Regions from separate parts of the Streptomyces sp. CA-181903 genome, predicted to be linked through region 1. Evidence: predicted binding sites of a transcription regulator. Region 1 holds the regulator's gene; the other holds the start of a gene.
What was found. Region 1 encodes HrcA, which represses chaperone genes, less so after heat shock. Its sites were predicted from a motif close to TTNGCACTCNGNNNNNCNGAGTGCNAA; they were not measured.
Positions count from the first base shown of each region.

Region 2: the regulator HrcA is predicted to act here: its motif matches at 10,303-10,329, upstream of groL (chaperonin GroEL).

Region 1 is NZ_JBNJLY010000001.1:2,521,166-2,535,304, forward strand. Features, by position in the region: gene ACQEVS_RS11300 (bacteriocin immunity protein) at 23-229, opposite strand; gene ACQEVS_RS11305 (16S rRNA (uracil(1498)-N(3))-methyltransferase) at 282-1,031, opposite strand; gene ACQEVS_RS11310 (nitronate monooxygenase) at 1,028-2,065, opposite strand; gene dnaJ (molecular chaperone DnaJ) at 2,419-3,555, opposite strand; gene hrcA (heat-inducible transcriptional repressor HrcA) at 3,556-4,572, opposite strand; gene ACQEVS_RS11325 (MBL fold metallo-hydrolase) at 4,803-5,549, shown strand; partial or broken gene ACQEVS_RS11330 (DUF3097 domain-containing protein) at 5,673-6,409, shown strand; gene hemW (radical SAM family heme chaperone HemW) at 6,565-7,797, opposite strand; gene ACQEVS_RS11340 (hypothetical protein) at 7,878-8,429, opposite strand; partial or broken gene ACQEVS_RS11345 (AMP-dependent synthetase/ligase) at 8,475-9,766, opposite strand; gene lepA (translation elongation factor 4) at 10,042-11,907, opposite strand; gene rpsT (30S ribosomal protein S20) at 12,113-12,379, shown strand; gene holA (DNA polymerase III subunit delta) at 12,606-13,616, opposite strand; gene ACQEVS_RS11365 (hypothetical protein) at 13,789-14,016, shown strand; partial or broken gene ACQEVS_RS11370 (ComEC/Rec2 family competence protein) at 14,087-14,139, opposite strand, start outside.
Region 2 is NZ_JBNJLY010000001.1:4,389,855-4,403,993, reverse strand. Features, by position in the region: gene ACQEVS_RS19795 (FAD-dependent oxidoreductase) at 1-311, shown strand, start outside; gene ACQEVS_RS19790 (hypothetical protein) at 829-1,101, shown strand; gene ACQEVS_RS19785 (MFS transporter) at 1,147-2,364, shown strand; gene ACQEVS_RS19780 (copper homeostasis protein CutC) at 2,469-3,167, opposite strand; gene ACQEVS_RS19775 (HD domain-containing protein) at 3,234-3,896, shown strand; gene ACQEVS_RS19770 (DUF4031 domain-containing protein) at 4,072-4,347, opposite strand; gene ACQEVS_RS19765 (hypothetical protein) at 4,565-4,927, opposite strand; gene ACQEVS_RS19760 (MurR/RpiR family transcriptional regulator) at 4,990-5,937, shown strand; gene murQ (N-acetylmuramic acid 6-phosphate etherase) at 5,960-6,898, shown strand; gene ACQEVS_RS19750 (PTS transporter subunit EIIC) at 7,174-8,502, shown strand; gene groL (chaperonin GroEL) at 8,555-10,177, opposite strand; gene ACQEVS_RS19740 (cold-shock protein) at 10,693-10,896, opposite strand; gene ACQEVS_RS19735 (MoaD/ThiS family protein) at 11,428-11,703, opposite strand; gene thrC (threonine synthase) at 11,758-13,038, opposite strand; SAM riboswitch class I at 13,056-13,190, opposite strand; gene ACQEVS_RS19725 (glucosyl-3-phosphoglycerate synthase) at 13,355-14,139, shown strand, end outside.

The DNA of each region.
Region 1 (14,139 bases):
GTCCTCGCACACCGCCCAAGGGTCACAGCGCGATTGGGCGGTATGCCAGTGCCGCGGCGACGACCTGCTCCGCCGTGGGTTCCGGGTGGGTGTGGAAGATCAGGTCGGTGATGGCCGGGTGGGGGACGTGACGCTCCAGGAGGGCGACGAGGGCGTCGTCCTCGGCTTCCGTGGCGCCGTCCGCGTCCATGACGCGCCGGACCAGTGCGACCAGTTCGTCCTCGGTCATACGGGCTCCTCTCCCCACGCCACTCCGCCGCCGGCCGGGCCTCGGGCCCGGCTCAGCTCCACCGCCCCGTCCGCCCCAGCAGCAGCGCCGTCGCCGCCGTGCCCGCCGTGGAGGTGCGGAGGACGGTGGGGCCGAGGCGGTAAGGGTGGGCGCCGGCGGCTTCGAAGGACGTCAGTTCGTCCGGGGAGACGCCGCCCTCGGGGCCGACGACGAGGACGATGTCGCCGGTCTCCGGGAGGTCGGCGGTGGCCAGGGGGGTGCTGCCCTCCTCGTGGAGGACGGCGGCGAAGGCGGCGCCGGCGAGGAGGTCGGCGACCTGGCGGGTCGTCATGAGGTCCGTGACGTCGGGGAAGCGGAGGCGGCGGGACTGCTTGCCGGCCTCTCTCGCCGTCGCCCGCCACTTGCCGAGGGACTTCAGGCCGCGGTCGCCCTTCCACTGGGTGACGCAGCGGGAGGCGGCCCAGGGGACGATCGCGTCGACGCCGGTCTCCGTCATGGTCTCGACGGCGAGTTCGCCGCGGTCGCCCTTGGGGAGGGCCTGGACGACGGTGATCCGAGGCTGGGGCAGGGGCTCGGAGCGGACGGACGTGACGGCGACGTCGAGGTGGTCCTTGCCGCTGACGGCGGCCACCGTGCCGTGCGCGCCCGTACCCCGGCCGTCCGTCAGCACGATGTCCTCGCCGACGCGCAGCCGGCGGACGGAGACGGCGTGCCGGCCCTCGGGACCGTCGAGGGGGAAGACGGTGCCGGGGAAGACGCCCGTGAGGGAGTCCTCCTCGACCAGGAAGACCGGCGCTGTCATGAGTCGCTCCCTCGGGATGGTGCTGTCAAGGACGCGCGGGCCGCGTCGAGTTCGGCGGCCAGGACCTCGACGAGGCGGGCCGCCGGGAGGTCGCGGGCCAGGCGGTGGCCCTGGCCCGCCCACAGGTTGACGGCTTGGGGGTCGCCGGCCGCGGCGGCGGCCTTGCGGAGGCCGGCCGTCAGGTAGTGGACCTGGGGGTAGGCGGCGGGGGCGTAGGGGCCGTGCTCCCGGATGAACCGGTTCACCAGGCCGCGGGCCGGGCGCCCGGAGAAGGCGCGGGTCAGCTCGGTGCCGGTGAACAGCGGGTCGGTCAGCGCCCGTTTGTGCAGCTCGCTCGCGCCGGACTCGGGGCAGGCGAGGAACGCCGTGCCGAGCTGGGCGGCACAGGCGCCCGCGGCCAGCACGGACGCTATCTGGGCGCCGCGCATCAGCCCGCCCGCGGCGACCAGCGGCAGCGGGACAGCCTCCCGGACCTCGGTGAGCAGGGCGAGCAGCCCGGCGCCGGCCCCGGCGCCGTCCAGCCGGGGATCGTCGTGGTGGGTGCCCTGGTGGCCGCCCGCCTCGACGCCCTGGACGCAGAGCGCGGCGGCACCCGCCTCGTACGCGGCCCGGGCCTCGGCGACGGAGGTGACGGTCACCGCCGTGACCGTGCCGGCCGCGGCGAGCGCCGCGAGGCCCTCGGCGGACGGGCAGCCGAAGGTGAACGAGACGACCGGGACGGGGTCGTCGAGGAGGATGGCGAGCTTGGCCTCGTACCCGTCGTCGGTGGCCCGGTCCCAGTCGCCCAGGGGCACGTCGTACCAGGTGGCCTCGCCCGCGAGTTGCTCGGCGTAGACCTCGACGGCCGCGGGGTCCGCGGCGGGCGGCTGCGGCATGAACAGGTTCACGCCGAAGGGCCGGGACGTACGGGCGCGGAGCTGCTTGATCTCCTCGTACATCGCGGCCGGCGTCTTGTAGCCGGCGGCGAGGAAGCCGAGGCCGCCGGCCTCGGAGACGGCCGCGGCGAGCGGTGGGCAGGAGCCGCCGCCCGCCATCGGGGCCTGCACGATCGGGTGCCGGAACAGGCCGGTCAGCGCGGTGTCCCCAACGGGTGCCCCTACGGATTCCCCAACGGATTCATAGGCCATGACCACATCGTGTCACGCCGTCGGAACCGCGCCGAACGGAACCCGGGCCGCGCCGGAACGGAACCACGGACGCGCCGAACGGACCACGGGGCACGCCGGACGGACGGACCGCGCCGACGGATCGCGGGCCGCGCCGGACGGAGCCGGGGCCGCCCCGGACCGGATCCGGGCGCCCCCGGATCCGTCCGTTCCGCCGGTACCCGGCGAGCCGCTGCCCCGGCGCCGCCTCAGCGTCGTCTCAGCGCCGTTTCTGCACCGCCTCAGCGCCCGTTGAACGCGTCCTTCAGCCGCGAGAACAGCCCCTGCTGCCCCGGCTTGAACTCGCCCGTCGGCCGCTCCTCGCCACGGATCTTGGCGAGCTGCCGGAGCAGCTCCTCCTGCTGCGCGTCGAGCTTGCCGGGCGTCAGCACCTCGACGTGCACGATGAGATCGCCACGCCCGCCGCCGCGCAGGTGCGTGACGCCGCGCTGGTGCAGCGGGATGGCCTGGCCGGACTGGGTGCCGGGCCGGATGTCGATCTCCTCCATGCCGTCCAGCGTCTCCAGCGGCACCTTGGTGCCCAGCGCCGCCGCGGTCATCGGGATGGTGACCGTGCAGTGCAGGTCGTCGCCGCGCCGCTGGAAGACCGGGTGCGGCTTCTCGTGGATCTCGACGTAGAGGTCGCCGGCCGGGCCGCCGCCGGGGCCGACCTCGCCCTCGCCCGCGAGCTGGATGCGGGTGCCGTTGTCGACACCGGCGGGGATCTTGACCGTCAGCGTGCGGCGCGACCGGACGCGGCCGTCGCCGGCGCACTCCGGGCACGGGGTCGGCACGACCGTGCCGAAGCCCTGGCACTGCGGGCACGGGCGGGAGGTCATGACCTGGCCCAGGAACGAGCGGGTGACCTGCGAGACCTCACCGCGGCCGCGGCACATGTCACAGGTCTGCGCGGACGTGCCGGGGGCGGCGCCCTCGCCGCTGCACGTGGTGCAGACGACGGCCGTGTCGACCTGGATCTCCTTGGTCGTGCCGAACGTCGCCTCGTCCAGGTCGACTTCCAGCCGGATCATCGCGTCCTGGCCGCGGCGGGTGCGCGAGCGCGGGCCGCGCTGCGACGCCTGGCCGAAGAAGGCGTCCATGATGTCGGAGAAGTTGCCGAACCCGGCACCGAAGCCGCCGGCGCCACCGCCGCCGCCCGAGGACGAGAGCGGGTCGCCGCCGAGGTCGTAGACCTGCTTCTTCTGCGGGTCCGAGAGCACCTCGTAAGCGGCGTTGATCTCCTTGAACCGCTCCTGCGTCTTGGGGTCCGGATTGACGTCCGGGTGCAGCTCGCGGGCGAGGCGGCGGAATGCCTTCTTGATCTCGTCCTGCGAGGCATCGCGCCGTACGCCCAGGACCGCGTAGTAGTCCGTGGCCACTTACGACTCCGCCAGGATCTGTCCGACGTAACGTGCCACTGCGCGTACCGCTCCCATCGTTCCGGGGTAATCCATGCGGGTCGGTCCGACCACGCCGAGTTTGGCGACGGCTTCGTCGCCCGAACCGTAGCCGACGGCGACGACGGATGTGGAGTTCAGGCCCTCGTGGGCGTTCTCATGACCGATGCGGACGGTCATGCCCGAGTCCGTGGCCTCGCCGAGCAGCTTGAGGAGGACGACCTGCTCCTCCAACGCCTCCAGCACGGGCCGGATCGTCAGCGGGAAGTCATGACCGAAACGGGTGAGATTGGCGGTGCCGCCGATCATCAGCCGCTCCTCGGTCTCCTCGACCAGGGTCTCCAGGAGAACGGCCAGGACCGTCGAAACGGTTCCCCGATCGTCCTGCTCGAAGGAATCGGGGAGATCCTGCACCAACTGCGGCACGTCCGTGAACCGGCGGCCCACGACGCGGCTGTTGAGCCGCGCCCGCAGATCCGCGAGCGCCACCTCGCCGACCGGCGCCGGGCAGTCGACCATCCGCTGCTCAACCCGCCCGGTGTCCGTGATCAGCACCAGCATCACCCGCGCGGGAGCGAGCGGCAGCAGCTCCACGTGCCGGACGGTCGACCGGGTCAGCGACGGGTACTGCACGACCGCCACCTGCCGGGTGAGCTGCGCCAGCAGCCGCACCGTGCGGGCCACCACGTCGTCCAGGTCGACCGCGCCGTCCAGGAAGTTCTGGATCGCGCGCCGCTCCGCGGAGGACAGCGGCTTGACGCCCGCCAGCCGGTCGACGAAGAGGCGGTAGCCCTTGTCGGTCGGGATCCGGCCGGCGCTGGTGTGGGGCTGGGCGATGAAGCCCTCCTCCTCCAGCACCGCCATGTCGTTGCGCACCGTCGCCGGGGACACACCGAGGTGGTGACGCTCGGTGAGGGCCTTGGAGCCGACGGGCTCCTCGGTGCCCACGTAGTCCTGGACGATGGCACGCAGGACCTTGAGCCTGCGTTCGCTCAGCATCCGCGCACACCTCCAGTCCAGCGGGTCCAGCCGTCTCGCGGGGTTCTCCCCGGGTCCTACCCGGGTCTCCTGCCTGGCACTCAAAGGTCACGAGTGCCAAACCCCACACGTCAGTGTACGGCGGTCCACCACGGCCACGGCAAGGCAGTCGCGCTCCGTATCCGATCCGCGTCCGATCCGCGTGCGCCGCCGGACGGGTCACCGTACCGCGCGCGCGTTAGGTTCCCGGCATGGGAAACCACGGAGGAACGGACCAGGAGCAGCACAGGGGGGCGCGCTGGGAACGGCTCGCGCCGGGGGTGGCCCGGCGCAGGCTGCCGGGCTGGGACGCGACGACGGGGGCGGTCGCCGGGGCGTCGGGCGTCCTGGTCGTGGACACGGGCTCGACGCTCCGTGAGGGCGCGGAGATCGAGCGGGAGGTACGGGAGCTCTTCGGGCGGCCCGTGACGCACATCGCACTCACGCATGGTCACTTCGACCACGTCTTCGGCACCGCCGCGTTCGCGGACGCGGCGGTGTACGGGGCGGCGGGGCTCGCGGGCCGGCTCGTCCCCGCGGAGCTGCGCGAGGACGCGGTCCGGTACGGGATGGACGCGCGCGACGCCGCCGAGGCGGCGGCCCGGCTGGTGGCCCCGGCCCACGAGGTCGCCGACGAGTCGGAACTCGACCTGGGCGGCGGGCGCCGGGTCCGGCTCGTCTCGCTCGGAGCCGCCCACAGCGCCCATGACCTGGCCGTCCTGGTGCCGGGCGACGGCGGCGCCCCGGACGTCGTCTTCTGCGGCGACCTGGTCGAGGAGTCCGGCGAGCCGCAGGCCGGCCCCGACGCCACCCCGGCCGCCTGGCCGGCGGCGCTAGACCGGCTGCTCGCCCTCGGCGGGCCGGACGCGGTGTACGTGCCGGGGCACGGCGCGGCGGTCGACGCCCGGTTTGTCCGTGAGCAACGCAACGCGCTGGCACGCCGCTTCGGCGTGTCGTAGGCCGGAAGGGCGGGTTTTTCCTATCGTCTGCGCGTGCGCAGCAGACAGTACGACCCCGACCTGACGCCTCCCTGGAAGCGGAGCGTCCCCGTCCCGGAGGTGCCGGCCGAGCCGGACCTGGTGGTGGAGGAGGTCACAACCGGCTTCTGCGGGGCGGTCGTCCGCTGCGAGAAGACCGCGCAGGGGCCGACCGTGACCCTGGAGGACCGCTTCGGCAAGCACCGCGTCTTCCCGCTGGAACCGCGCGGCTTCCTGCTGGAGGGCCGCGTCGTCACCCTCGTCCGGCCCTCCGCGGCGCCGCGCACACCGTCCGGCCCGGCCCGTACCGCCTCCGGCTCCCTCGCCGTCCCCGGTGCCCGGGCGCGCGTGGCACGGGCCGGGCGGATCTACGTCGAGGGCCGGCACGACGCGGAGCTCGTGGAACGGGTCTGGGGCGACGACCTGCGCATCGAGGGCGTCGTCGTCGAGTACCTGGAGGGCGTCGACGATCTCCCGTCCATCGTCCGCGACTTCGCCCCTGGCCCGGACGCCCGGCTGGGCGTCCTGGTGGACCACTTGGTCCCGGGCTCGAAGGAGTCGCGTATCGCGTCGGAGGTCACGGGCGAGCACGTGCTCGTCGTCGGGCATCCGTACGTGGACGTGTGGGAGGCGGTGAAGCCGTCGTCCGTGGGGATCGCCGGGTGGCCGCGGGTGCCGCGGGGGCAGGACTGGAAGACGGGGGTCTGCCGGGCGCTGGGCTGGCCGGTGAACACGGGGCCGCGTGGCAGCGGATCCTGGCGGGGGTGCGGTCGTACAAGGACCTGGAGCCGGAGCTTCTGGGGCGGGTGGAGGAGCTGATCGACTTTGTGACGTGCCCCTAACCCGCCCTTTCACCGTTTCTCGCGGGGGCTGCGCCCCGCACCCGCGAAGCGCGCTGCGCGCTCCCCCAGAGGGGGTGCCCCCAGTCCTCAATCGCCGGACGGGCTGAAATCAGCCCGTCCGGCGTTTGGAAACGGTGAAAGGGCGGGGCCGGGGCTCAGTCCACCAGATCCCGCACCACCGCGTCGGCGAGCAGCCGTCCACGCAACGTCAACACAGCCCGCCCCGCCTCGTACGGCCCCGGCTGGAGCAGCCCGTCGGCGAGAGCCTTCTCCGCCGCCCGCGCGCCCGCGGGCTTCAGCAGGGACAGCGGACACCCGTCCACCAGCCGCAGCTCCAGCAGGATCCGCTCGACGCGCCGGTCCTCGTCGCTCAGGACCTCGCGCCCCGCCCCGGGCGACCGCCCCTCGGCCAGAGCCTGCGCGTAGGCGCCCGGGTGCTTGACGTTCCACCACCGCACCCCGCCGACGTGCGAGTGGGCGCCGGGCCCCGCGCCCCACCAGTCGGCGCCCCGCCAGTACAGCTCGTTGTGGCGGCAGCGGCCGGCGTCCGTGGTGGCCCAGTTGGAGACCTCGTACCAGGCGTAACCGGCGGCCGTAAGGCGGTCCTCGGCGATCAGGTAGCGGTCGGCGTGGACGTCGTCGTCGGTCATGGGGACCTCGCCGCGGCGGATGCGGCGGGCCAGCTGGGTGCCCTCCTCGACGATCAGGGCGTAGGCCGAGACGTGGTCCGGGCCGGCGGCGATGGCGGCGTCCAGCGAGGCACGCCAGTCGTCGTCGCTCTCGCCGGGGGTGCCGTAGATCAGGTCGAGGTTGACGTGGTCGAAGCCGGCGGCGCGGGCCTCGGCGACGCACGCTTCGGGGCGGCCGGGGGTGTGCGTGCGGTCGAGGATCCTGAGGACGTGCTGCCGGGCGCTCTGCATGCCGAAGGAGACCCGGTTGAAGCCGGCGGCCCGCAGTTCCTCCAGGTAGCGGGGGTCGACGGACTCCGGGTTGGCCTCGGTGGTGATCTCGGCGCCGGGGGCGAACCCGAACTCGTCGCGGACGGCGGCGAGCATCCGGCCCAGGTCGGCGGCGGGCAGCAGGGTGGGCGTGCCGCCGCCGACGAAGACCGTCTCGACCGGGCGCGGGTCGTCGCCGAGCACCTTGCGCGCCAGCCGGATCTCCTCGGCGACGGTGTCGGCGTAGTTGTCACGGGAGGCCAGGGCGCCGCCCGAGCCGCGCAGCTCGCTCGCGGTGTAGGTGTTGAAGTCGCAGTAGCCGCAGCGGGTGGCGCAGTAGGGGACGTGCAGGTAGAAGCCGAGGGGCCGCCGGCCCGCGTCGGCGAGGGCGTGCGGGGGCAGCGCCCCGTCGTCGGGCACGGGCTCGCCGTCGGGCAGTACGGAAGGCATGGGTCCATTGTCCGGCATGACCGCCGGAGGCCGGACCGTCCCCGAGCCGCCCGGCGCCGGGGCGCGGGCAGGCGCACCGGTCAGCGCTCGCGCGTCCCCTCGTACATCTCCTCGATCAGGTCCTTGTACTCCCGCTCCACGACGGGCCGCTTCAGCTTGAGGCTGGGCGTGAGCTCCCCGTGCTCCACGTCCAGGTCGCGCGGCAGCAGCCGGAACTTCTTGATCGTCTGCCAGCGCTGGAGGCCCTCGTTGAGCCGTCGCACGTACTCCCCGACCATCTCCTCGGTCTGCGGCGCGGCGACCACCTCGGCGTAGGTGCGGCCGCCGAGCCCGTGGTCGGCCGCCCACTTGAGGAGGGAGGTCTCGTCCAGGGCGATGAGGGCGGTGCAGTAGTTCCGGTCGGCGCCGTGGACCAGGATGTTGGAGACGAAGGGACAGATGCCCTTGAAGCGGCCCTCGACCTCGGCGGGGGCGACGTACTTGCCGCCCGACGTCTTGATCAGGTCCTTCTTGCGGTCGGTGATGCGCAGGAAGCCGTCGGGCGACAGTTCGCCGATGTCGCCGGTGTGGAACCAGCCGTCCGGTTCGAGGACTTCCGCCGTGCGGTCGGGCAGGCCGTGGTAGCCCTCCATGATCCCGGGGCCGCGCAGCAGGACCTCGCCGTCGTCCGCTATCCGCACCTCGGTGCCGGGGAGCGGCTTGCCGACGGTGCCGGTGCGGTACGCCTCGCCGGGGTTGACGAAGTTGGCGGCGCTGGTCTCGGTGAGGCCGTAGCCCTCCAGGATGTGGATGCCGGCGCCGGAGAAGAAGAGGCCGATGTCGGGGGCGAGGGCGGAGGCGCCGGAGATGCAGGCGCGCAGCCGGCCGCCGAACGCCTCTCTGATCTTGGCGTAGACGAGGACGTCGGCGGCCTTGTGGCGGGCGGCGAGGGCGAAGGGGACGGAACGGCTGCCGGTGCGGCGGTAGTTGTCCTGCGAGACTCTGGCGTACTCGCGGGACACCTCGGCGGCCCACTGGAAGATCTTGTACTTGGCCCCGCCGCCCTCCCGGGCCTTGGCGACGACGCCGTTGTAGACCTTCTCGAAGACGCGGGGCACGGCCGCCATGTAGGTCGGCCGGACGACCGGCAGGTTCTCGACGATCTTGTCCGCACGGCCGTCGACGGCGGTGACGTGGCCGATGCCGATGTGGCCGGCCGTGAGCACCTTGCCGAAGACGTGGGCCAGCGGGAGCCAGAGGTACTGGACGTCGTCGGGCCGGACCAGGCCGGTGGCCTCGATGGCGCGGGCCATGTACGACCAGCTGTCCTGGCGGAGACGGACGCCCTTGGGGCGGCCGGTGGTACCGGAGGTGTAGATGAGGGTGGCGAGCTGCTCGGAGCGGATCTCGCCGACCCGGTCGCGGACCAGGTCCGGGGTCTCCTTCAGGCGGGCCGCGCCGCGTCGTTCCAGCTCGGCGAGGGAGAGCACCCAGCCGTCCGGGTCGCCCTCGGCGGGTACCGCGTCCGCTTCGTCGATCACCACGACGTGCGCCAGGCCGGGGAGGGCGCCGCGCTGCTCGCGGGCCTTGGCGAGCTGGGCGGCGTTCTCCGCGATGAGCACCTTGCTCTCGGAGTCGGCGAGCATGAACGCCGACTCCTCGGCGTTGGTGCTGGGGTAGAGGGGGTGGTGGCGGCGCCGGAGCAGAGGATGCCCAGGTCGGCGAGGATCCACTCGACGCGGGTGTCGGAGGCGAGGGCGACGCGCTCCTCGGCGGCGACGCCGAGTCCGATCAGCCCGGCGGAGATCGCGAACACCCGCTCGGCGGCCTGCTTCCAGGTGAGCGAGGCCCAGGCGGACGGGCCGCGGCCGGAGGGGGGCGGCACGGGATACCGGTACGCCTCGGCATCGGGGGTGGCGGCGACGCGTTCGAGGAAGAGCGTCGCCACGGAGGGCGGCCGGTTCTCGAGCAAAGTCCTGGTGTCGGTCACGGCATCCTCCGGGGCCCGCCTCGTTGCTGGGTGACTCGCGAGTAACCTTCAAGCAGTGATCAGCCTAGAGGCGCCGGGGCCCGCACGTAAGAGGCCCTGAGGGCCTTGTTGAAGCTGTGACCGAAAGTGATTGGTGGCGTTTACACGTACCGCGCGGGATGCCTCTCGGGGCGGCGGGAACGCCGTACGGGCCCGTGCGCCTACGGAAAACGCCCGCTCCCTCGCGGGGAGCGGGCGTCCGTGCGCCACCGGGGGCGCGGCGGGAGCGGGACCGGCTACTTCTTGCCCTTCTCGCCGCTCTCGTCCGAGGAGAGCACCGCGATGAACGCCTCCTGCGGAACTTCCACGCTGCCGACCATCTTCATTCGCTTCTTGCCCTCCTTCTGCTTCTCCAGGAGCTTCCGCTTACGGGAGATGTCACCGCCGTAGCACTTCGCGAGAACGTCCTTGCGAATGGCGCGGACGGTCTCACGGGCGATGACGCGGGCGCCGATCGCGGCCTGGATCGGCACCTCGAAGTTCTGCCGCGGGATGAGCTCGCGGAGCTTGGCGACGAGCCGGACGCCGTAGGCGTACGCCTTGTCCTTGTGGGTGATCGCCGAGAAGGCGTCGACCTTGTCGCCGTGCAGCAGGATGTCGACCTTGACCAGGTCGGAGACCTGCTCGCCGGTGGGCTCGTAGTCCAGCGAGGCGTAGCCGCGGGTCTTGGACTTGAGCTGGTCGAAGAAGTCGAAGACGACCTCGGCGAGGGGCAGCGTGTAGCGGATCTCGACGCGGTCCTCGGAGAGGTAGTCCATGCCCAGCAGGACGCCGCGGCGGGTCTGGCAGAGCTCCATGATCGCGCCGATGAACTCGCTGGGCGCCAGGATGGTGGCCCGGACGACCGGCTCGTGCACCTCGGCGATCTTGCCGGTCGGGAACTCGCTCGGGTTGGTCACCTCGTGCTCGGTCCCGTCCTCCATGAGGACGTTGTAGACCACGTTCGGCGCGGTGGCGATCAGGTCGAGACCGAACTCGCGCTCCAGGCGCTCGCGGATGACCTCCAGGTGGAGCAGGCCCAGGAAGCCGACGCGGAAGCCGAAGCCCAGCGCGGCGGACGTCTCCGGCTCGTACACCAGGGCGGCGTCGTTGAGCTGGAGCTTGTCGAGCGCCTCGCGCAGCTCCGGGTAGTCCGAGCCGTCCAGCGGGTAGAGGCCGGAGAAGACCATCGGCTTGGGGTCCTTGTACCCGCCCAGCGCCTGGGTGGCCCCGTTCTGGTACTGGGTGATGGTGTCGCCGACCTTGGACTGGCGGACGTCCTTCACACCGGTGATCAGGTAGCCGACCTCGCCGACGGACAGGCCGTCCGCGGGCAGCATCTCCGGGGAGTTGGTGCCGATCTCCAGCAGCTCGTGCTGGGCACCGGTCGACATCATCCGGATCCGCTCGCGCTTGCGCAGCGTGCCGTCGACGACCTTCACGTACGTCACGACGCCCCGGTAGGCGTCGTAGACCGAGTCGAAGATCATCGCGCGGGCCGGGGCGTCCTTGACGCCGACCGGGGCCGGGACGTCGCGGACGACGCGGTCCAGCAGCTCGGGGACGCCGACGCCGGTCTTGGCGGACACCTTGAGGACGTCGGACGGGTCGCAGCCGACGAGGTTGGCCAGCTCGGCGGCGAACTTCTCGGGCTGCGCGGCCGGCAGGTCGATCTTGTTGAGGACCGGGATGATCGTGAGGTCGTTCTCCATCGCCAGGTAGAGGTTGGCGAGGGTCTGGGCCTCGATGCCCTGGGCCGCGTCCACCAGGAGGATGCAGCCCTCGCACGCGGCGAGGGAACGGGAGACCTCGTAGGTGAAGTCGACGTGACCCGGGGTGTCGATCATGTTGAGGATGTGCGTCGTCTTCGACTCGTCCTCGGAGGGCGCCCAGGGGAGACGGACCGCCTGCGACTTGATCGTGATGCCGCGCTCGCGCTCGATGTCCATCCGGTCGAGGTACTGCGCACGCATCTGCCGCGAGTCGACCACGCCGGTCAGCTGAAGCATCCGGTCGGCGAGCGTCGACTTGCCGTGGTCGATGTGCGCGATGATGCAGAAGTTACGGATCAGAGCCGGGTCGGTACGGCTCGGCTCGGGCACGTTGGTAGGGGTCGCGGGCACGCAGGATCCATTCGGTGACTTCGGCGTTTGCACGCCAGTCTCGGCGGGAGTCGGGTATACGACTCCTCCATCGTCCCATGAGCGGCGGCCGCCGTCCGGTTTGGGACGGCCCGGGGCGGGCTGGTAGCCTGGTCCACTGTGCTTCGCGACCCTCTCACGCGCGGAGCGCACTCTCGAAATCCAACGAACCTGAAAAGGCTCTTTCGTGGCGAACATCAAGTCCCAGATCAAGCGGAACAAGACCAACGAGAAGGCGCGCCTGCGCAACAAGGCCGTCAAGTCCTCGGTCAAGACCGCTGTCCGCGCGGCCCGCGAGGCCATCGTCGCCGGTGACGCCGCCAAGGCCACCGCCGCCGTCGCCCTGGCCGGCAAGAAGCTCGACAAGGCCGCCAGCAAGGGTGTCCTGCACAAGAACGCCGCCGCCAACAAGAAGTCGGCGCTGGCCAAGCAGGTTGCCGCCCTCCAGGGCTGAAGCCTCTCCGGGGCGTGAGCCCCGGCCCCTGCCGGTACCGGAACCAGCGGCCCCTCTACCGCTCCGGAACGGCACCCCGCCGCGCTCGGTCGTTCGCCACGCGGGCGCGGCAAGAGCCTGACGGCTCACAGAACGAAACCGAGGGCCCGGGCCCGTCCTTCCCCAGGACGGACCGGGGCCTTCGGCATACCCGGGGCGCGGGAGGAGCGCCCCGGGCACGCAGCACTCAGGAGCGGCTGCGGGCCGCCCGGGCCACGGCGACCACGGCCTTCTCCAACGCGTACTCCGGATCGTCGCCACCGCCCTTGACCCCGGCGTCCGCCTCGGCGACGGCGCGCAGCGCGGCCGCGACGCCGTCCGCCGACCAGCCGCGCATCTGCTGCCGCACCCGGTCGATCTTCCACGGCGGCATGCCGAGCTCACGGGCCAGGTCACCCGGGCGGGCGCCGCGCGGCGCCGAGGCGAGCTTGCCGATCGAGCGCACCCCCTGGGCGAGGGCGCTGGTGATCAGCACCGGGGCGACGCCCGTGGACATCGCCCAGCGCAGCGCCTCCAGGGCCTCGGCGGCCCGGCCCTCCACGGCCCGGTCGGCGACGGTGAAGCTGGACGCCTCGGCCCGGCCGGTGTAGTAGCGGGCGACGACCGCCTCGTCGATCGTGCCCTCGACGTCGGCGACGAGCTGCGCGCAGGCGCTGGCCAGCTCGCGCAGGTCGCTGCCGATGGAGTCGACGAGCGCCTGGCACGCCTCCGGCGTCACGGACCGGCGCGTGGACCGGAACTCCTGCCGGACGAACGCCAGCCGGTCGGCCGGCTTGGTCATCTTGGGGCAGGCGACCTCCCGTGCCCCCGCCTTCCGGGCGGCGTCGAGCAGCCCCTTGCCCTTCGCACCGCCGGCGTGCAGCAGAACGAGGGTGATCTCCTCGGCCGGGGCGCCCAGGTAGCCCTTCACGTCCTTGATCGTGTCCGCCGAGAGGTCCTGGGCGTTGCGCACGATCACGACCTTGCGCTCCGCGAACAGCGACGGGCTGGTCAACTCGGCGAGCGTGCCCGGCTGGAGGGCGTCCGGTGCGAGGTCGCGGACGTCGGTGTCCGCGTCGGCGGCACGGGCCGCGGCCACCACCTCCTGCACGGCGCGGTCGAGGAGAAGCTCTTCCTGCCCCACGGCGAGCGTGACGGGGGCGAGCAGATCGTCGTTCGCGGCTTTGCCCGCGGTGTTCCTGGCCATCGGATCCAGCATCCCACGCGGGTCGGACACTCCTCCCACCTCGGGGCCGGACGTTCCTTCCCACTCGGGCCCGAACACTCCCCTCCGCGGTGGTGCGGGCATACCGCACAATGGGCGGGTGAGCAGCGTTCCCCCTTCTTCCCCCTCTCCTTCCTCTTCCTCCGTCGGTCGTCCTTCCCGCTTCCTGCTGGTGCTTCCGGACCGGGAGGCCGCCGAGGAGGCGGCCGAGCGGGCCGCCGAGGAACAGCCCCTGGAAGGGATGCCGCAGATCGTCCGCGAGGCGCTGGCCGGGGAGGACGACGCGGAGGACGCGCAGTGGCTGGTCGTCCTGGAGGACCCGGACGGCGTGCTGGACCGCGCGGCGCTGCACGCGCTCGCCGAGGAGTACGAGGGCTGGGTCGAGACGGACTGAACCGTCCGGTCCCCCGCTCCGTCCCCCGTTCCGGAGGTCGCGCCCCGGGGTCCGGGCCGCCCAGGACGGCTTCGGCCGCACCCGTCACCGCCACCGGCCCGTCCCGGTCGGTCCGCAGCACCA
Region 2 (14,139 bases), 1.9 Mb from region 1:
CGCCGGTCCTGCGGCCGCTCTACGCCCTGCCGGCCGAGCACCGCTGGGAGCGGGTGCCGGGAGTGACCCTGCTCGGCGACGCCGCCCACCTCGCGATCCCGAACGGCGAGGGCGCCAACCTGGCGATGCTCGACGGCGCCGAGCTGGGCCAGGCGCTCGCCGCGCACCCCGGCGACGTCGAGGCCGCGCTCACGGCGTACGAGCAGGCCATGTTCCCGCGCAGCGCCGAGGCCGCCGCGTTCGGCGCGGAGCAGGGCGAGGACCCGGTTCAGGGTCTGCTCGCCGCCGTCGGGGCCAAGCAGTCCCGGTAGGGCGTCCGGCGTTCGATGTCCGGGGAGCGTCGCGGGAGTTCAAGGGAGCGTCGGGGCGCCCGGTTGATTTCGGGGCGGCCGGGACGCCCGGGGATGCCCGGGCGTCGGCCGACGTCCGGGGCCCGCCGACGCGCCGCCCGCCGTCACCGCGGCCGCGTACGACCACCGCCCGCCACCCCGACGCGTACACGCGCCCACGCGCCCGCGCGCCCACGCGCCCGCGCCGCCCGGCCGATCGCGCCGCCCGGGCGCGGGGTCCGGGCACGGGGTCCGGGCGCCGGGTCCGGCGGCGGCCGTCGTCACACGGCGCCCCCACCCCCGCCTCCCCCGCACCCGCCTCCGCGCCGACCCCCGCGCCGGCCTCCCCGCCGGCGGCCAACAGCGCGTCGACCAGCCCCGGGAACCGCGCGTCGAGATCCTCGCGGCGCAGGGCGACGCGGCGGTTGCGGCCGACCACGCGGGTGGACGTGACGCCGGCCTCGCGCATGACGCGCATGTGGTGCGAGACCGTCGACTTGTGCAGATGGCCGAGGCCGAGGCGGACGGAGTCGCAGTCGCACTGCTCGTCGGTGCCCAGCACGTGGAACAGGTGCAGGCGGACGGGGTCCCCCAGCGCGCTGAGGATCTTCTCCAGCCGGATGTCCTCGACGTCGGGCTGCGGCAGCAGCTCGCCCTCCACGGTCGTCACCGTTTCCACCTTCCGTCACCGGGGCGCCGCGCCACGGGGGTTGAGGACACGGCCGGGCCCGAAATACTGTTTGACAGCCATCCAACAATCTCTATTGTTTGACGCACGTCCAACTTTACCTGCCCGGAACTGCCCGGAAGGACTCCCGTGCGTCTCCGCCTGTTCCTGCTCGCCCTCGGCGCGTTCGCCGTCGGCACCGACTCCATGGTCATGACCGGCATCCTCGACGGCATCGCCGACGACCTGGGCACCTCCCTCGCCGCCGCCGGACAGCTCGTCACCGTCTTCGGCCTGGCGTACGCGCTGCTCGCGCCCGTCCTCGCCACGGTGACCGCCCGCTGGGACCGGCGGCGGGTGCTGTTCACCGCACTCGCGATCTTCACGCTCGCGAACGCCCTCAGCGCGCTCGCCCCGGGCTACGGAACGCTGCTCGCCACCCGGATCCTCGCCGCCGCCGGCGCCGCGCTCTACACCCCGACGGCCAACGCCGTCGCCACCACCCTCGTCCCGCCGGAGCGGCGCGGCCGCGCCATCGCGACCGTGCTCGGCGGCATGACCGTGGCCACCGTGCTCGGCGTCCCCCTGGGCGCCTACCTCGGACGCGCCGACTGGCGCTGGACGATGTGGCTGGTCACCGCCCTGGGCGCCGCCGCGCTCGCGGGCCTCGCCGCGCTGCTGCGCGACCTGCCCGCCGCGACGGCCGCGCCCGGCATACGGGAACGCCTGGCGCCGCTGCGCAACCGCCAAGTGATCGCCGGGACGTTCACGACGTTCCTCGTCTTCGTCGCCGTCAACTCCATCTACATCTACCTGGCGACGGCGGTCCGCCCGGCCACGGGCGGCGACCAGGACCGGCTCTCCCTGATCCTGCTGGTCTCCGGCCTCGCGTCGATGGCGGGCAACTGGCTGGGCGGCCGGCTCGTCGACCGGCTGGGCGTCCGCGCGGTCCTGCTCACCGGCGGCGTCCTCGGCGCACTCGCGTACGGCTCCCTGCCCCTGCTCTCCGGCTCGATGCCCGGAGCGCTCTGCTACGCCGCCGTCAGCCCGCTCGTCGGCTGGTCGATGGCCGTCGCCCTGCCCCACCGCCTGATCTCCGTCGACCCGCCCAGCGCACCCCTGCTGATGTCACTGAACAGCAGCGCCCTCTACCTCGGACTGGCCGCGGCGGGAGTGGTGGGGAGCACGGCGATCGACGTGCTCGGGGGACGCTGGTTCCCGCTGGTGTCGGTGGTGGCGATGGCGGGCGCGGTGACCGTCACGCTGACCACGGTCCGGCGGGCACGTCCCGCGACCGCCGGGGCTGAGGCACACCCCGACCCCTCCTCCCCTTCGCCTCTTCCGGAGGCCGCGCCCCAGACCCTCTGAAAGCGGCTTCGCCGCGATGCCGGGGTCCGGGGCGCGGCCCTGGAAGAACCGGAAGAACCGGAAGAAACGGTGAAAGGGCGGGACAGGGGCGCCCCGCACCCCGCCTACTCCCCCAGCACCTCACGCCAAACCCGCACCGCCGCCACATCCACCGGCGCGTCCCAGCCACCGGGACGGGACGCACCTCCGATGTGGAACCCGTCGACGCCCGCCTCCAGCAGTACCGGCACATGCTTCAACTTGAGCCCGCCGCCCACGAGAATGCGCGGCTCGTACCCGGGCTCGTCACCCCGCGCCGCCTCGGCCAGCAGCACGGAAAGACCGTCGTCCACCCCGGACGCCGATCCGGCGGTGAGGTACGTGTCGAGACCGGGCCGGTCGGCCAGCTGCTTGCGCAGGGCGTCCCGGTCGGCCGCCCGGTCGATCGCCCGGTGGAACGTCCAGCGGGCGTCGGGGCCGAGCACGTCGCACAGCGCGTCGACAGCGGCGAGGTCCGCCCGGCCGTCCTCCCCGAGGAACCCGAGGACGAACTCCTCTGCGCCCTCCGCCCGCAGTGCCGCCGCCGCGGCGCACAGCGCGTCGAGTTCCGCCGCGCCGCCCGCACCGAAGCCGTCGGAGGACCGCAGCATCACGCGGACGGGGATGTCGACGGCCTCCCGCACCCGCGCGAAGGTCTCCAGCGAGGGGGTCAGGCCGTCGGCCGCCATGTCGCTGACCAGTTCCAGCCGGTCCGCCCCGCCGGCCCGCGCCGCCACCGCGTCCGCCGCGTCCAGCGCGATCACTTCGAGAATTGGTCTAGACATGTAACAAGGGTGCCACACCGGCGCCCGCCGAGGAAGCACGCCCCTCGGTTGCACCACAATGGCCCCATGGCCACCCCCGCCTACCCGTCCCTGGAAGCCCGCTGGGCCGACGCCGTCCTCGCGGCCGGCGGCGAGAACCCCGACGCCCCGGACCCCGCCCGCTACGCCGCCGACCTGCTCACCCGCTGGTCGGAGCCGCAGCGCCGCTACCACACCACCGCCCACCTCACCGCCGTCCTCGACCGCGTCGACGAACTCGCCGGGCACGCGCGGTCCGCCCGCGACCTCGCCGCCGTCCGCCTCGCCGCCTGGTTCCACGACGCGGTCTACCTGCCCGAGCGCTCGACCAACGAGGAGCGCAGCGCCCGGCTCGCGGGCCGCGCCCTGGCGGAGCTCGGGATGCCCGAGGACGTCACCGCCGAGGTCGTCCGGCTCGTCCTGCTGACCGTCGGCCACGACCCGGCCCCCGGCGACCGCAACGGCGAGCTGCTGTGCGACGCCGATCTGGCCGTCCTCGGCGGGACCCCCGAGGCGTACGCCGCTTACGCGGCGGAGGTGCGCCAGGAGTACGGCTTCGTGCCCGACGAGGCGTTCCGGGCCGGGCGCGCGGCCGTCCTGCGCCAACTGCTCGGCCTGCCCCGGCTGTTCCGCACCCCGCTGGGATACGAGCGGTGGGAGCGCGCCGCCCGGCACAACCTCACGACGGAGCTCGCGCTGCTCACCACGTAGCGCGGATCCGGCCCGCGCACCGGCCTGAGCCCGGACGCGGGCCGAAGCTCGGGCGCGGGCCAAGAGCCGGGCGCGGGCCAAGAGCCGGGCGCGGCTCACAGTCTGGGTGCACCCCGAAGCCCGAACACAATCCGAACGCAACCCGGACACAACCCGGGCCCGAGCCCAGCCCGACTCAGCCCGGACGCGCCCCCGGCCGCTTCCGCCTCCGCAGTCCCGCCGCCCGCAGCAGCCGCACCACGTCCCGGCTCCGCACCTCCACCGCGCCCAGCCGCACCGCGTCCGCGTACGAGGACGCCGCCACGTCGTAGTGGTCGCCGTCGAAGGCCCGCCCGGGCAGGCCCATGCGGGCGGCGAACGCGTGCAGTTCGTCGAAGCTGACGTCGCTCACGAGGTGCGACCACATGCGGCCGTGTCCCGGCCACTGCGGCGGGTCGATGTAGAGGGTCACGCGATCGCCTTCGACTCTCCGATCCGTACGTTCCGGCCTGGCCCGTACGTTCCTTCCGGCCCTATCCCTATGTGCGGACTTGATCCACACGTACCGGCCTGATCCACACGCGCCGGCCGGATCCGTACGCGCCGACCTGGTCCGTACACGCCGACCTGATCCGTACGTTCCGACCCCGTCCGTACGTTCCAGCCGCCGCCTGCCGTCCCGGTCGCCGTCAGCCGCGCAGGGCCGACGCCAGCCGGCCGACGGGGGCCACGATCACCGCCTGCTTCGTGCAGGCCCAGTGCGGGTCCGGCCCCAGCTCCGGTTCGACCTCCAGGGCGTGCGGGTCGCCCGAGCCCGTGCAGACCGGGCACAGCGGCCAGCGGCCGTGCCGCTCCAGCAGGGCGTCCTGGACGTCCTGGGCGATCAGCCCGGCGACGAAGGCCACGCCCTCCGGCCACTGCTCGACCCACCACCGCCGGCCGGCCACCGCGTCCTCCACCAGCGAGACCACGTCCGGGTCGGCCACGCCCCCGGCGGTCAGGTCGTCGAGGACGAGCGCCCGGGCCGCGTGCAGTGCTTGTTCGAGCTCCATTGCCCCATTGTCCGGGACGCGGATGGTTGACGGCACATCCGGCTGAAAATACCTTTCACCGGGTGAGCAGCGATCCGAAGGAAATCGCCGAACGCCGTCTCCCACCACTGCGCAGGCCCATCGCTCCGCCCGCTCCCGGCGCGCTCGCCGCCAAGGCCCGTACGCTCGCGCCGACCATGACGCGCTCCATGCGGCGCGTCGCCGACGCCCTCGTCGCCGACCCGGAGGGCTCCGCTGCCCTGACCGTCACCGGACTCGCCCAGCGCACCGGCACCAGCGAGGCCACCGTCGTCCGCACGGCCCGCGTGCTCGGCTACCCCGGCTACCGTCAGCTGCGCCTCGCGCTCGCCGCGCTGGCCGCGGAACGGGCGGCGGGCCGGGCGCCGGCCGTCACGGCGGACATCGCCGTCGACGATCCGCTGCCGAGCGTGGTCGCCAAGCTCGCGCACGACGAGGCGCAGTGCCTGGCCGACACGGCGGCCGGGCTCGACACCGCCGCCCTGGAGGCGGCGGTGGCCGCGCTCGCCGCCGCCCGGCGCGTCGACGTCTACGGCATCGGCGCGTCCAACCTCGTCGGCCAGGACCTCGTCCAGAAGCTGCTGCGCATAGGCGTGATCGCGCACGCCCCCGCCGATCCCCACCTGGCCGTCACCAACGCCGTCCAGCTGCGCTCCGGCGACGTCGCCATCGCCATCACGCACTCCGGCCGGACGACCGACGTCATCGAACCCCTGCGGGCCGCCTTCGAGCACGGCGCCACCACCGTGGCCGTCACCGGCGACCCGGCCGGCGGCGTCGGCCAGTACGCCGACCACGTCCTCGCCACGTCCACGGCCCGCGAGAGCGAACTTCGCCCGGCGGCCATGTCCAGCCGGACCAGCCAGCTGCTGGTCGTCGACTGCCTGTTCATCGGCGTCGCGCAGCGGACGTACGAGCGGGCCGCGCCCGCCCTCTCCGCCTCCTACGAGGCACTCGCCCACCGCCACGCCGCGCGGCCCGACCCGCGCTGACCCGAGACCGAGCGAGGCCACCATGCCGTCGTCCACCTCCCTGGCCGCCCTCCGCGCCCAGCTCGCCCACCTCACCACGGAGGCGTTCCGCCCCGAGCTGGCGGACATCGACCGGCTGCCGACCCTGGACATCGCGACCGTCATGAACACCGACGACGCGACGGTCGCCACGGCCGTCGCCGGCCGGCTGCCCGCCATCGCCGCCGCCATCGACGCGACCGCCGAACGGATGGCGCGCGGCGGCCGGCTGGTCTACGCGGGCGCGGGCACGGCGGGCCGGCTCGGCGTGCTGGACGCCAGCGAGTGCCCGCCGACGTTCGCCACCGAGCCCGGCCGGGTGGTCGGCCTGGTCGCGGGCGGCCCGGAGGCGCTGGTGACGGCCGTCGAGGGCGCGGAGGACGACGCGGACGCCGCCGCGGCCGACCTCGCCGCGCTGGACCTCACCCCCGATGACACGGTCGTCGGCGTCTCCGCCTCCGGCCGCACCCCGTACGCCGTCGCCGCCGTCACCCGGGCCCGCGCGGCCGGCGCCCTCACCATCGGCCTCTCCTGCAACGAGGGCTCCCCACTCGGCGCCGCCGCCCACCACCCCATCGAAATCATCGTCGGCCCCGAACTCCTCACCGGCTCCACCCGCCTCAAGGCCGGCACCGCCCAGAAGCTGGTCCTCAACATGATCTCGACCATCACCATGATCCGCCTCGGCAAGACGTACGGGAACCTGATGGTCGACCTCCGCGCCTCCAACGCGAAGCTGCGGGCGCGGTCGCGGCATATCGTCGCGCTGGCGACGGGGGCGTCCGACGCGGAGATCGAGGCGGCGCTGACCGCCACGGGCGGAGAGGTGAAGCACGCGATTCTGGTGCTGCTGGGTGGGGTGGGGGCTGCTGAGGCGGGCCGGTTGCTGGCCGATGCCGGGGGGCATCTGCGGGTGGCGCTGGAGGCTGCGCGGGGGCGGTGAGGTGCCCCGGTCCCGCCCTTTCACCGTTTCCTGGGGGCTGCGCCCCCAGCCCCCCTGTTCGCGGCTTCGCCGCTCGTCCTCAAACTCCCCCAGAGGGGGGACCCCCAACGGGCTGAATTCAGCCCGTTGGGGGTCCCCCCTCTGGGGGAGTTTGAGGACAGCACGCGCAGCGCGCTTCGGGGGTGCGGGGGCCTGCCCCCGCAAGAAACGGTGAAAGGGAGGGACCGGGGCACCCCACCGTTACAAACGGCGCCCCCGCGTGGCACACATCCCCCATGCCCACCGAGCACCACCTCGCCACCACCCTCCTCCCCCTCCTCGGAGGCCCTGCCAACCTCCGCTCCCTCACCCACTGCATGACCCGCCTCCGCGCGGACGTAGCGGACCCCGCCCTCGTCCGGACGGCGGAGCTCCGGGCCACCCCCGGAGTCCTGGGGGTGGTCATGGACGGCACGGCCGTTCAGGTCGTCCTGGGCCCGGGGACGGTCACCCGAGTGGCCGCCGCCCTGGCGGAATCCACGCACACCACCACCCCCACCAAACAAGCCCTCCGCCGCGTAGCCCGGATCTTCGTCCCCCTCATCCCCGCCCTGATCGGCTGCGGCATCATCGCCGGCCTCGCCGGCCTGCTCGCCAATCTCCAGTGGGCGCCCGCGCTCGTGCCGGCGCTGAACGCCGTCGCGTCCGGGTTCATGTCGCTGATCGGCGTCTTCGTCGGGTACCAGACGGCGAAGGAGTTCGGCGGGACGCCGGTCCTCGGTGGAGCCGTCGCGGCCGTCGCCGTCTGGCCCGGGGTAGGGCAAGTGGACGCGTTCGGGCGGGGGTTGACGCCCGGGCAGGGCGGGGTGCTCGGGGCGCTGGCCGCGGCGTCGCTGGCCGTGGCCGTCGAGCGGACGTGCCGGCGCATCGTGCCCGAGGCGCTGGACGTCCTGGTCACCCCCACGCTCACCGTGCTGCTGCCGGGGCTGGCCACGCTGTACGGGCTGATGTGGGTGGCGGGCGAAGCGTCAAGCGCGGTGGGGCAGTTCGCGGACTGGCTGCTGTCGCACGGGGGTGCCCTGGCCGGGTTCGTGCTCGGCGGGCTATTCCTGCCGCTGGTGATGCTGGGGCTGCATCAGGCGCTGATCCCGGTCCACGCCACGTTGATCGCCGAGCGGGGCAGTACGGTCCTGCTGCCGATCCTCGCCATGGCGGGCGCGGGCCAGGTGGGGGCGGCGGTCGCCGTCTACCTGCGGCTGCCGCACGACGTCTCGGTGCGGCGGACGGTGCGTTCGGCCCTTCCGGCCGGGCTGCTGGGCGTCGGCGAGCCGCTGGTCTACGGGGTGTCGCTGCCGCTGGGGCGGCCCTTCGCGACGGCCTGTGTGGGGGGCGCCTTCGGCGGCGGATTCGTGGGGTTCATGGCGCAGGACGGGGGCGGCACGGTGGGCGCGACGGCGATCGGGCCGTCCGGCTGGGCGCTGTTCCCGCTGCTCAGAGGGGAGCAGGGGCCGGTCGAGGCGGTGGTGGTGTACGCGGCGGGGCTGTTGGTCGGGTACGCGGCCGGCTTCCTGGCCACGTACTTCTTCGGCTTTCCCCGGAAACGCCCGAGGGCGGCATCCCCGTGATGGGGATGCCGCCCTCGGTCCGTTGCCTTCAGGACTGGCGAGCCGGGTCGGCTCAGAAGTCCATCTCGCCACCGGGCATGCCGCCCGGAGCGGCCGCGGCGGCCTTCTCCGGCTTGTCGGCGATGACGGCCTCGGTGGTGAGGAAGAGCGCCGCGATGGAGGCGGCGTTCTGCAGGGCGGAACGGGTGACCTTCGCCGGGTCGATGATGCCCTCGGCGATCATGTCGACGTACTCACCGGTCGCGGCGTTGAGGCCGTGGCCGACGGTCAGGTTGCGGACCTTCTCCACGACGACGCCGCCCTCGAGACCACCGTTGACGGCGATCTGCTTGAGCGGAGCCTCCAGGGCCAGCTTGACGGCGTTGGCACCGGTGGCCTCGTCGCCCTCGAGCTCCAGCTTCTCGAACACCTGGGAGGCCTGGAGCAGGGCCACGCCACCACCGGCGACGATGCCCTCCTCGACAGCCGCCTTCGCGTTGCGAACGGCGTCCTCGATGCGGTGCTTGCGCTCCTTGAGCTCGACCTCGGTCGCGGCACCGGCCTTGATGACGGCCACGCCGCCGGCCAGCTTCGCGAGGCGCTCCTGCAGCTTCTCGCGGTCGTAGTCCGAGTCGCTGTTCTCGATCTCGGCGCGGATCTGGTTGACGCGGCCCTGGACCTGGTCGCTGTCACCGGCACCGTCGACGATGGTCGTCTCGTCCTTGGTGATGACGACCTTGCGGGCGCGGCCGAGCAGGTCGAGACCGGCGTTCTCCAGCTTGAGGCCGACCTCCTCGGAGATGACCGTGCCACCGGTGAGGATGGCGATGTCGCCGAGCATGGCCTTGCGGCGGTCGCCGAAGCCCGGGGCCTTGACGGCGACGGACTTGAAGGTGCCGCGGATCTTGTTGACGACCAGGGTCGACAGGGCCTCGCCCTCGACGTCCTCGGCGATGATCAGCAGCGGCTTGCCGGACTGCATGACCTTCTCGAGGAGCGGCAGCAGGTCCTTGACCGAGCTGATCTTCGAGTTGACGATCAGGATGTACGGGTCGTCGAGGGACGCCTCCATACGCTCCATGTCGGTGGCGAAGTACGCCGAGATGTAGCCCTTGTCGAAGCGCATACCCTCGGTGAGCTCCAGCTCCAGACCGAAGGTCTGGGACTCCTCGACGGTGATGACGCCTTCCTTGCCGACCTTGTCCATCGCCTCGGCGATGAGCTCGCCGATCTGCGTGTCGGCGGCGGAGATGGAGGCGGTGGAAGCGATCTGCTCCTTGGTCTCCACGTCCTTCGCCTGCTCCAGGAGGGCGGCGGAGACGGCCTCGACGGCCTTCTCGATACCGCGCTTCAGGGCCATGGGGTTGGCACCGGCGGCCACGTTGCGCAGACCCTCGCGGACCAGCGCCTGGGCGAGGACGGTCGCGGTCGTCGTGCCGTCACCGGCGACGTCGTCCGTCTTCTTCGCGACCTCCTTGACCAGCTCGGCGCCGATCTTCTCGTACGGGTCCTCCAGCTCGATCTCCTTGGCGATGGAGACACCATCGTTGGTGATCGTGGGGGCGCCCCACTTCTTCTCAAGGACGACGTTGCGGCCCTTGGGGCCGAGGGTGACCTTGACGGCGTCGGCGAGCTGGTTCATACCGCGCTCAAGGCCGCGCCGCGCCTCCTCGTCGAACGCGATGATCTTGGCCATGTGAAGTGGTCCTCCCGGACTGGGGGTGGATTGCTCCGGACCGCGCAGGCGCCCGCGACGGACGGCCCACACGCTCGGCGGTTCCTTGCCCCGCCGGGCTCGTGGACCTCACCGACGGTCCAAGTCTGTCACTCTCACTCGGAGAGTGCTAAGCCAATGATTAGCACTCGGCACCTCCGAGTGCAAGCGTCCCTCCGAAGACCGGGGTCATCCCGGACGCCGTCCCGGAGGGCTTTCGGGGCTCGTTTCGAACGGAACCCGCAGCCGCCTCCGGGACATCCCGGAGGCGCCCCGGAGACCCTTCCCACCGGGAGGCCGGCGCACTCCCCCGCATCGCCGGCCGGCCGGACGGACGGCCGAACAGACGGACGAGCAGGGCGGACGGGACGGGCAGAGCAGGTGAACGGGCAGGACAGGCGGGCGGGAAGGGCCGCGGAGGGCATGGCGAAGGGGTCCGCACCTGCCGGTGCGGACCCCTTCGGCAGACTGAGCGATCGGTGGTCGATGCGCCGCGGTCAGGCGGTCACCTTCACCATGTCGGCCTGAGGTCCCTTCTGGCCCTGCGAGATCTCGAACTCGACTCGCTGCCCCTCTTCCAGGGTGCGGTAGCCGTCCATCTGAATCGCGCTGTAGTGGACGAAAACATCCGCACCACCGTCGACCGCGATGAAGCCGTACCCCTTCTCCGCGTTGAACCACTTGACGGTGCCCTGAGCCATGCCTAACTCCCCTATTACTGGCCCTTGCGCAGGACCGCACTTCGCGGACCCGGGTCAGACCTCACCCCTTGTGACACCGAGGGGTGTGCGCCGGAACGCGTCGACCGCGGCTGAATGTATCTGCACGGATGCCGTCTGCAACAGGTCAGACGGACGAGAAATACCGGCATCGCCGAGCGGCGATTTACGCCCAACAGGGGATGTTCCAGGGCAAGTCGGGCCGGACATACGCCAGCCAACCCGACAATTCGCGCGCGTAATTCCTGCGCAACTTGACGGGTTCTCATATGCGTTCGGCTCTGACACCGGAGGGGGAACGTCCCAACTGTATCGCGGTTCAACAGACGGAATTGCCCCGTCCGCTTAGCGGCCGGGGCAATTCGTGGTTCGGGTGCGGCTGTTGTTGCCGGGTGAGGCTCTGGTTGCCGGTGTGGCGCTCGTTGCCGGATGCGGCGTTCATCGTCCGGCGCGGCGCTCGTTGCCGTCGAACGCCCGGCGCCACGGGGCTCAGACGCTCGGCGCCGCAGGCGCTCAGCCGCCCGCCACCGCCGGGATGATCGACACGCCCGCGCCGTCCGGGGTCGCCGCGGCGAGGCCACCCTCGAAGCGGACGTCGTCGTCGTTGACGTACACGTTGACGAAGCGGCGCAGTTTGCCGGCGTCGTCGAGGAGCCGGGCGGCGATGCCCGGGTGGTTCTTCTCCAGGTCGGCGATCACCTCGGAGAGGGTGGCTCCCTGGGCGGGGACCTCGGCTCGGTCGCCGGTGTAGGTGCGGAGGATGGTGGGGATGCGGACGGTGACGCTCATGGGGTGGCCTTTCTTGTGAGTGGTGTGGCGCGTGTGAGTGTGGGGTGCCCCCCTCTACCCCAGCCCCGCCTCCCGGAAAGCCCCCAGGCTCGGCCTGATCGTCACCGAAGGCCCCGCCGCCACCGCGTCCAGCGTCTTCAGCCCGTCCCCCGTGTTCAGCACCACGGTCGTCAGCGAGGGATCCAGCACCCCCGCCTTCAGCAGCTTTCGCGTGACGCCCACCGTCACGCCGCCCGCCGTCTCGGCGAAGATCCCCTCCGTGCGGGCGAGCAGCCGGATCGCGTCCACGATCTCCGGGTCCGTGACGTCCTCGACCGCGCCGCCCGTACACCGGGCGATGTCGAGCACGTACGGCCCGTCGGCCGGGTTGCCGATGGCCAGGGACTTCGCGATCGTGTCGGGCTTGACCGGGCGGACCACGTCCTGGCCGTCCTTGAAGGCGCGGGAGACCGGGGAGCAGCCCTCGGCCTGGGCGCCGAAGATGCGGTAGGGGCGGTCTTCCACCAGCCCGAGGGTGATCAGTTCCCGCAGCCCCTTGTCGATCTTCGTGAGCTGGGAGCCGGAGGCGATGGGAATGACGAGCTGGTCGGGCAGCCGCCACCCCAGCTGTTCGCAGATCTCGTAGGCGAGCGTCTTGGAGCCCTCGCCGTAGTACGGGCGGAGGTTGACGTTGACGAACCCCCAGCCCTCGCCCAGCGGGTCGCCGATGAGCTCGGAGCAGAAGCGGTTGACGTCGTCGTACGTGCCCTCGATGCCGACGAGGTCACCGCCGTAGACGGCGGCCATGACGACCTTGCCGGCCTCCAGGTCGTGCGGGATGAAGACGCAGGACCGGAGTCCGGCGCGGGCGGCCGCCGCGCCCACCGCGCCGGCCAGGTTGCCGGTCGACGAGCAGGACAGCGTGGTGAAGCCGAAGGCGCGCGCCGCCTCCACCGCGACCGCGACGACGCGGTCCTTGAAGGAGTGGGTGGGGTTGCCGGAGTCGTCCTTGACGTGCAGCTCACCCGTCACGCCCAGCTCACGCGCCAGGTTGTCGGCGCGGACGAGCTGGGTGAAGCCGGGCCGGAGGTTGGGCCGGGAGGCGACGTCGGCGGGGACGGGCAGCAGCGGCGCGTACCGCCAGATGTTCGCGGGTCCGGACTCGATGCGCCGCCGCAGGCCCTCCGGGTCGCCGAGCGGCAGCTCGTAGGCGACCTCCAGCGGGCCGAAGCAGGAGGCGCAGGCGAAGACCGGCCCGAGGGGGACGCGCTCGCCGCACTCGCGGCAGGACAGCGCGACGGCGGGACCAAAGGAAGCGGTGGCGGAAGTGACGCTTTCGACGGCTTGCACAGCCATGGAGGCGAGGCCCTTTCTCCTCATCTTCCCCGTGGCGAACCTCGCCACGAGACGGAATTGGCACCTTCCCCGCCGGGAGCCTCACTAGGAGACCGGCTGGAGGGTTGCCGGGGCTTCAACGGGCCGTGTCCCTCTGCCCCTCTGGATGAGCGGTATGGCACTGGGCGCGGCCCAGGCGTTTGTGCACGCGGCACCCCCGACATACGAGCGTGCTCCGCGTTGTTCAAGACTGTATCTGAAGGTGCGGCGCGGCGAGAGGGCCGTTTCGCACCGCGAGACAGATCACCACACCGTTCACAAGCGAGGAGTCGTTCACGTGCTGGAAGAGGTGGAGCGCTGGCTGTCCCGGCGGTCCTGGACCGCGGCAGACCGCCCGCTCGACCGGCTGCTCGCCGCGAAGCGCGCGTCGGGCACCACGGTCAGCGTCGTCCTGCCCGCGCTGAACGAGGAGGCCACGGTCGGCGACATCGCCGCGGCGATCCGCCGCGACCTCATGACGGACGAGGTGCCGCTCGTCGACGAGCTGGTGGTCCTCGACTCCGGCTCGACGGACGGCACGGCCCGGGTCGCCGCGGCGGCCGGGGCCCGGGTCGTGCACCGGGACGACGTGCTCCCCGGGCTGCCCACCGTCCCCGGCAAGGGCGAGGTGCTGTGGCGGTCCCTGCTGGTGACCTCCGGCGACGTCGTCTGCTTCGTCGACGCCGACCTGCGCGACTTCTCGTCCGCCTTCGTCTCCGGGATCGTCGGCCCGCTGCTGACCGACCCGGACGTCGCCTTCGTCAAGGCGATGTACGACCGTCCGCTGGGCGAGGCGGCGGGCCAGGGCGGCCGGGTGACGGAGCTGGTGGCCCGCCCGCTGCTCAATCTGCACTGGCCGCGGCTGGCCGGTTTCGTGCAGCCGCTGGGCGGCGAGTACGCGGCCCGGCGCTCGCTGCTGGAGCGGCTGCCGTTCCCCGTCGGCTACGGCGTGGAGCTCGGCCTGCTCGTCGACGCGCTGCACACGGTGGGCCTGGACGCGCTGGCCCAGGTCGACGTCGGGGTGCGCAAGCACCGCCACCAGGACGGACGGGCGCTGGGCCGGATGGCCGCCGCCATCTACCG